Geotalea uraniireducens: one gene and its partner. The protein of the gene in region 1 interacts with the protein of each later gene in a pairwise test. Links are inferred from orthologs where the notes say so. Each region holds a gene or a part of one and is shown on either strand. Other genes may lie near its edges.

Region 1 (4,091 bases):
ATATCGTACGGTTGCCACACGGGAATGCGAAAATGCCGCCAGGCAACGCGAACCATTGACCGGGGGGAGACAGCGATGAACATGCCGGAAGTGAAGGAAATTGCCAAGCAGCGCGGAGTCAAGGCCGGGACGAAGAAAAAAGGGGAGCTGATCCGGGCCATTCAGCAGGAGGAAGGGAACGAGGCCTGTTACGAGACCGGCAAGGCCGCTTCCTGCGGCCAGGATGAATGTCTCTGGCGCGGCGACTGCAAGTAAAGGGAGCAGGCGGGGGGCCGATCCCGGAAACGGCTGAAAAAAGACCGGCAATGGCCGGTCTTTTTTTCGCTCCGGTCATTCCTGGCAGCGGGCGCAGAAGAAAGTACTCCGCCCTCCCAGCCGGCTCAGGCTGATCGGGGTGCCGCAGGTGGGGCAGGGTTTGCCGTCCCGGCCGTAAACGGCGAGGCGGAGGGCGAAGTAGCCCGGCGCGCCGTCGCTGTCGGTGAAATCCTGCAGCGTGGTCCCGCCTGCGGCGATCGCCTCCAGTAAAACGCTCTTGACCGTAGCCGCGAGCTTCCGGTAGTCGTCGGCATCGAGCGAGGCGCTCGGTCGGTCCGGCCGGATGCCTGCCCGGAAGAGAGCTTCGTTGGCGTAGATGTTTCCCACCCCGACCACCACCCGGTTGTCCATCACCAGCAGTTTAACCGCCAGTCGCCGTTTCGCGCCGCATCGCTGCAGATAGTGGCCGTCGAAGACGTCGGTGAGCGGTTCCGGACCGATGCCGGCCAACGGCGGCAGGGTGAACGGATCGTCTTCCGTCCAGAGCACCAGGCCGAAACGGCGCGGATCGCGGAAGCGGAGACTGGTTCCGTTGTCGAGCAGCAGGTCGAAGTGATCGTGTTTTGTCGCTGGCTGTGTCGTGGGGACGATCCGTAGCGAGCCGGACATCCCGAGATGGATGAGTAGCGTGCCGCAGTCGCAGCGGAGCAGCAGGTACTTGGCACGACGCTCGACGGTGGTGATCGTCCGCCCGACGAGGCGTTCGTTAAGCCCGGCAGGGAACGGCTGGCGGAGTTTGGCGACTCGGGCGACGACGGCGACGATGGTCCGACCGGTCAGGTGGGGGGCGATACCGCGCCGGGTGGTCTCGACTTCGGGGAGCTCGGGCATGGGATTCTCCGGAAAAGTTTCGCAGTTTCAGATGATTGGCTTGACAGGTCAAAACGATTGACCACGCCTGGCAAGCAAGGTATAGTAACTTCCTCCTGCCGGTCAGTGCCAGATTTATCTTTCAGGAAACCCATGTCCGTCGTCGATCTGCGAAAAATTCCCCCCCAGAGCCTGGAAGCCGAGATGTCGATCCTCGGCGGCATTCTCCTCGACAACGAGGCGATCAACCGCACCCTGGAGATCATCGAGGCCGAAGACTTCTACCGCGAATCCCACCGTAAGCTGTTCCGGGCGATGGTGGAGCTTTCCAGCCGCAGCGAGCCGTGCGACCTGATCACCCTCACCGATCTGCTGAAGCGGCACGGCGAGCTGGAGGAAATCGGCGGCGCCGCCTATCTCGCCACCCTGGTCGATTACGTGCCGACGGCGGCCAACATCGCCTACTACTGCAAGATCGTCAAGGAAAAGTCGGTTTCCCGGCGGCTGATCACCGCCGCCACCGAAATCGTCACCATGGGGTACGACGCCGAGACCACCGTCGACGAACTGCTCGACAGCGCCCAGAAGAGCATCTTCGAGATTTCCGACAACAAGCTCCGCCCCGCCTTTACCCCGGTCGGGGCGATCCTCAAGGATACCTTCCGCCACATCGAAACCCTCTACGAGAAGAAGGAGCACGTTACCGGCGTCCCGACCGGCTATTACGACCTGGACAAGATGACGGCCGGCTTCCAGCGCGGCGACCTGATCATCATCGCCGGCCGCCCGTCGATGGGGAAGACCGCCTTCGCCCTCAACATCGCCCAGTATGCCGCGGCCCATGCCGATTCGCCGGCGCCCGCCGCCATCTTCTCCCTGGAGATGAGCAAGGAACAGCTGGTGATGCGGCTGCTCTGCTCCGAGTCGCGGGTCGATGCGAGCCGGCTCCGGACCGGGCACCTGATCGATACCGACTGGCACAAGCTGACCAGCGGTGCCGACAAGCTCTCCAAGGCAAAACTCTTCATCGACGATACCCCGGCGATCCCGATCATGGAGATGCGGGCCAAGTCGCGGCGGCTGAAGGCGGAGCACGGGCTGGGGCTGATCGTTGTCGACTACCTGCAGCTGATGCGCGGCGGCGCCCGGGTCGAGTCACGCCAGCAGGAGATCTCGGAGATCTCCCGCTCGCTCAAGGCCCTGGCCAAGGAACTCGATGTGCCGGTGGTGGCCCTTTCCCAGCTCAACCGCTCCCTGGAGAGCCGGACCGACAAACGCCCGATGATGAGCGACCTGCGGGAGTCGGGGGCCATCGAGCAGGATGCGGACGTGATCATGTTCGTCTACCGCGATGCCGTCTACTGCGACGACTGCAAGAAGCGGGACGGCTCCTGCACCAAGGGGCACGAGAAGGACGCCGAGATCATCATCGGCAAACAGCGTAACGGCCCGATCGGCACGGTGAACCTGCTCTTCAACGGCGAATTCACCCGTTTCGAAAACCTGGATAAGCAGCACGAATACTGAGACGAGTCCGACTCCCCGGGCTCCGGGCTCCCTCCCGAACGAGGTTCATATGATCGATCCGACAGCACGCATCAGCTCCACCGCCACCATCGCTCCCGACGCCGAGATCGGCCCCAACGTGACCATCGGCGACCACTCCCGCGTCGGCAGCGGCACCACAATCATGGCCAATGCCGTTGTCGGCCCCTGGACCACCATCGGCGAGAACAACACCATCCATTTCGGTGCCATCGTCGGTCACGATCCCCAGGATTTCGGCTACAAGGGGGAGGAGAGCTACACGATCGTCGGCAACGGCAACATCATCCGCGAGTATGCGACCGTTCACCGGGGGAACCGGCCGGGGACGAAAACGGTGATCGGCGACAACAACTTCCTGATGGTCCAGTCCCACGTGGCGCACAACTGCGAGGTGGGAAACAATATCATCCTCGCCGGCGGGGCGCTTCTGGCTGGCCATGTGGTCGTGGAGGACCGGGCGATCATCTCCGGCAACTGTGTTGTCCACCAGTTCGTCCGGATCGGCCGGTTCGCGATGATGCGCGGGCTGTCCCGCACTTCGCGCGACGTGCCGCCGTTCTGCATCATGGACGATACCCATACTGTCAAGGCGCTCAACCTGGTGGGGCTGCGGCGGAACGGTTTCGACCAGTCGCGGATCAGGGCGCTCAAAAATGCCTTCAAGCTGCTCTTCCTGGCCGGGCTGAACATGCAGAATGCCCTGGCCGAAGCGGAGCGGACCCTGCATATTACCGATGACGTCCGCGAGCTGCTCGATTTCATCAAGGGCGCCAAACGGGGTGTCTGCTTCGGCCGCGGTGTGATCGTCGACGTCGAAGAAAAGGAGTAGGGGCGAATCTTGTATTCGCCCAGGCTTCCCATTCTCAAGATCGCATGCGTAGGGGCAGGTCCCTGTGCCTGCCCAATCAGAGCCTACCCGGACAGGGCGGCCACGGGGGGGCGCCCCTGCATAATCATTCATCGAGGTATAAACCAATGACCCCATACACTCCCCTCCGGCAGCTCCCCGCTGCCGCCGGCTATTCGCAGAACGACGTCTTCGTCCTCTTTGGTGAGCTGTTCGGCCGCGGCTACGCCAACGGTGTCGTCGACGAGGCGCGCAACGCCGGCATGACCATCATCGGTGCCACCGTCGGCCGCCGGGACAACAACGGCCCGCTGCGCCCGCTGACCGCCGAGGAACTGGCAGAGGCCGAGGCCAATCTCGGCGGCCAAATCATCAATGTTCCGCTGGAGGCCGGCTTCGACCTCGAACCGGCCGGCAACGGCCTGACCCCGGTCGACCAGCTCAAGGGAGTCAAACCCGAGACGGTTGCGGAAACGGCCCTCGATATGGCGGCGGTGGAAGAGTCGCGTCAGCTCGGGATCGGCCGGTTCCGGGGCAACCTGGCTGCCTTTGTTGCCGAGCTGGAGCAGCT
Region 2 (3,479 bases), 350 kb from region 1 along the record:
CCTGGTCTTCACCGGCGCGATGACGCACCAGATCGACGAATTGCGGCAGGGAGCCGAAGAGTTGGGACGGGGGAATCTCGCCCGGCGGCTGCGGATCGTTACCGGGGACGAAATCGGCATGCTGGCGGCCTCGTTCAACCGGATGGCCGAAAATCTGGAGCAGACGACCGTCAGCCGAGACTGCGTCCAGGAGCTGAACACCTCCCTGGAGCAGACGGTCCGGGAGCGGACGCGGGAACTGACCGACGCCAACCGGCTCCTCCAGAACGAGGTGGCCGAGCGACGCCAGGCGGAAGGCGAGATCCGCCGGCTCAACGCGGACCTGGAACGGCGGGTCGCCGAGCGGACCGCACAGCTGGAAAGTTCCAACCGGGAACTGGAATCGTTCTGCTATTCGGTTTCCCACGACCTGCTGGCGCCGCTTCGCCACATCAGCGGCTACAGCCGGGCATTGATGGAGGAATACGGACCGGCCCTGGACCGGCAGGGAATGCACTACCTCGACCGGCTCGACCACGCCGGCACCGAACTGGGAGTGCTGATCGACGACCTGCTCCAACTCTCCCGGGTCAACCAGGCCGACATCCATCACGAATCGGTCGACCTCAGCATCCTGGCGACCACCCTCGCCGACCAGTTCCGGGAACTGGCCCCCGAGCGGGCCGTAACGTTCACCATCGCGCCGGCGGTCCGGGTCGTGGGCGACCCCAGCCTGCTCCGGCTGGTCCTGCAGAACCTGCTGCAAAACGCCTGGAAATATACGGCGAGGGCCCCGGAAGCGCGCATCGAATTCAATACGGCCGAACGTGGCGGCCACCCGGTCTATTTCGTCCGCGACAACGGCATCGGCTTCGACATGGCTCACGCCGACAAACTTTTCGGCGCCTTCCAACGGCTGGTCAGGGCGGACGAGTTCGAAGGGACCGGGATCGGCCTGGCGACCGTCCAGCGGATCATCCACCGCCATGGCGGCCGCGTCTGGGCCGAGGGGGAGCCGGGCAAAGGGGCCACCTTCTTCTTCACCCTCTGAGCCAGCCCGCCGGCTACTCCAGCATCGCCCGCATCCGGGCGAAGAAATCCCCCGCCAGTTTTTCCTGCTCCTCTGCCGAGACCGTCTTTTTCGCCGTGCCGTCATGCAGCTGCAGCAGCCGTTCAGGGATCTCGGCAAGGAAGCGCGACGGCTCCCGCTCCTGGAGCTTGCCGTATTTTTTCCGATGGACGCAGCGGCTGATGGTCAGGTGCTGCCGGGCGCGGGTGATGCCGACGTAGCAGAGCCGCCGCTCCTCGTCGAGGGAGACCCCTTCGTCGAGCGATTTCCGGTGCGGCAGCAGCTCCTCCTCCAGGCCGACCAGGAAGACGTAGGGAAACTCCAGCCCCTTGCTGGCATGGAGCGACATCAGGGTCACCGCGTCCCGGCCGTGCTCCTTCTTGTCCTTGCCGGAGAAACGGTCCTCGTCCATCAGCGAAACCTTCTCCAGGAAGCCGGAGAGGGTGGCGCCGGGAATCCGCTCCTCGAAACTCGCCATCGAGTTGATGATCTGCTCGACGTTCTCCACCTTGCGCCGGGCGATGGCCGGCTCCTCGATAGTCCGGTAGAGTTCGTCCTCGATGCCGAGCCGGTCGAACAGCGCCTTGACCCGGCCGGCCAGCTCGCCGCGCTGGCGGAACTCCGCCGCCGCCCCGCTGATCAGCCGGTGGAAAGCCAGGACCTTCTCCCGGGTCGGCTCGGTAATGCCATCGATCTCCGCCACCCGGCCGAACGCCTCCAAGAGCGGGCAATCGTTGGCCAGCGACCACTGGTTGAGCTTGACCATCGTCCCGTCGCCGATCCCCCGCCGCGGGAAGTTGACCACCCGCAGGAGCGCCTGTTCGTCGAGCGGGTTGTCGATCACCTTCAGGTAGCAGAGGGCGTCCTTGACCTCTTTCCGCTCGTAGAACTGCATCCCGCCGATCAGCACGTAGGGGATGCTTTCGAAGCGGAGCTGTTCCTCGAAGGCCCGGCTCTGGGAGTTGGTCCGGTAGAGGATGGCGAAGTCGCCGTAGGAGAGGTTGTGCCGGTAGCGCTCCATCTCCAGCCGCTCGACCACCGCCGTTGCCTCCTCCTCGTCGTCCAGCGCCACCACGAGGTCGATCGGCCGGCCGTCGCCGGCATCGGTCCAGAGGCGCTTCTCCTTCCGCGTCCGGTTGTTCCTGATCACCTGGTTGGCCGCCTCGAGGATCATCCCGGTGGAGCGGTAGTTCTGCTCCAGCTTCACCACCCGGCAGCCGGGATACTCCTTCTCGAAATCGAGGATATTGCCGACGTCGGCGCCGCGCCAGCCGTAGATCGACTGGTCGTCGTCCCCCACCACGCAGAGGTTGCGGTACTTGCGGGCCAGGAGCGAGATAAACAGGTATTGGGACGAGTTGGTGTCCTGATACTCGTCGACCATGATGTAGCGGAACCGCTCCTGCCAGTGGTCGAGCACCTCAGGCTGTTCCTGGAGCAGTGCCACGGTCAGCATGATGATGTCGTCGAAGTCGATGGCGTTGCAGGCCTTGAGAGCCGACTGGTAGCGGGGATAGAGGCCGCAGGCGAGCAGCTCGTCCTCGTCCTGGTAGCGGGGGACCACCTGCTCGGGGCGGAGCAGCCGGTTCTTCCAGCCGGAGATCTTCCAGAGCATCGACTCGGCATCATGCTTCTTGCCGTCGATGTTCGCCTCGCGCAGCGCCTGGCGGATCAGCCCCAGCTGGTCGGAGGTGGTGTAGATGCTGAAATTCTTCTTGAAGCCGAGCCGCTCGATGTCGCGGCGGAGGATCTTCACCCCGAGGGAGTGAAAGGTGGAGATGACCATCCCCTTGCAGCGCTGCCGCCCCACCAGCTCCCGTACCCGCTCCTTCATCTCCCCCGCCGCCTTGTTGGTGAAGGTAACCGCCAGGATGTTCTCCGCCGGCACCCCCTTGTCGAGGAGATGGCCGATCCGGCAGGTGATTACCCGGGTCTTGCCGGAGCCGGCCCCGGCCAGGACGAGCAGCGGCCCTTCGGTATGGCTGACCGCCTCGCGCTGGGGCGGATTGAGGGTGGACAGGTCGAACATGGACTACCTCGAATCGTCGAAAAAAAAAACAGCCGGGCGGTCGTGCCCGGCTTCCTTCAGTGATAGCAGATCGGCAACGCCGAAATCAATAGCTTAGTCGCGCGGCGGCCATCGGCAGCCGGTTACAAAGGCGAAACCCGACGACTCGACAACTCCCTCCCCTTGCTGGGGGGGTGTTCCTGTCAGAGCAACGCACTGCTTAGTAAAAGCGCAAGGCCCGCCGCCGCAGCCGCGTTGCAGCGGGGACTAGCGGATTACCAGCCGGTCGACGGTCAGCGCGCCGGCCGCCAGCGTCAGCGTCCCCTGGACGGTCGTGTAACCGCTCTGGGCACTGAACAGCGAATCGTAGCCGCCCCGCAGGGTGCAGCGGACCGCCCGGTTGAGAAGCAGCTCTTCGGTGAA

The links.
Region 2: the proteins of dnaB (region 1) and QMN23_RS06085 interact in binary tests that used the Escherichia coli proteins (3 or more experiments, as listed by UniProt). The link is inferred for Geotalea uraniireducens from one-to-one orthologs.

What each region holds. Positions count from the first base shown.
Region 1 is NZ_AP027151.1:955,370-959,460, forward strand. Bases 497-3,465 are described here. They hold dnaB (replicative DNA helicase), read left to right. Parts: upstream 497-1,278; coding sequence 1,279-2,652; downstream 2,653-3,465. Other genes in these bases: mutM (bifunctional DNA-formamidopyrimidine glycosylase/DNA-(apurinic or apyrimidinic site) lyase), read right to left, coding at 497-1,146; lpxA (acyl-ACP--UDP-N-acetylglucosamine O-acyltransferase), read left to right, coding at 2,702-3,465. Also shown: QMN23_RS04595 (SAP domain-containing protein), read left to right, coding at 76-255; more of mutM, read right to left, coding at 331-496; more of lpxA, read left to right, coding at 3,466-3,502; QMN23_RS04615 (enoyl ACP reductase FabMG family protein), read left to right, coding at 3,649-4,091. UniProt on the Escherichia coli protein: The main replicative DNA helicase, it participates in initiation and elongation during chromosome replication. Travels ahead of the DNA replisome, separating dsDNA into templates for DNA synthesis.
Region 2 is NZ_AP027151.1:1,310,864-1,314,342, reverse strand. The notes cover bases 561-3,479. They hold QMN23_RS06085 (ATP-dependent helicase), read right to left. Parts: upstream 3,078-3,479; coding sequence 1,044-3,077; downstream 561-1,043. Other genes in these bases: QMN23_RS06080 (S8 family serine peptidase), read right to left, coding at 3,324-3,479; QMN23_RS06090 (sensor histidine kinase), read left to right, coding at 561-1,030. Outside these bases: more of QMN23_RS06090, read left to right, coding at 1-560. UniProt on the Escherichia coli protein: Rep helicase is a single-stranded (ss)DNA-dependent ATPase involved in DNA replication; it can initiate unwinding at a nick in the DNA. It binds to ssDNA and acts in a progressive fashion along the DNA in the 3' to 5' direction.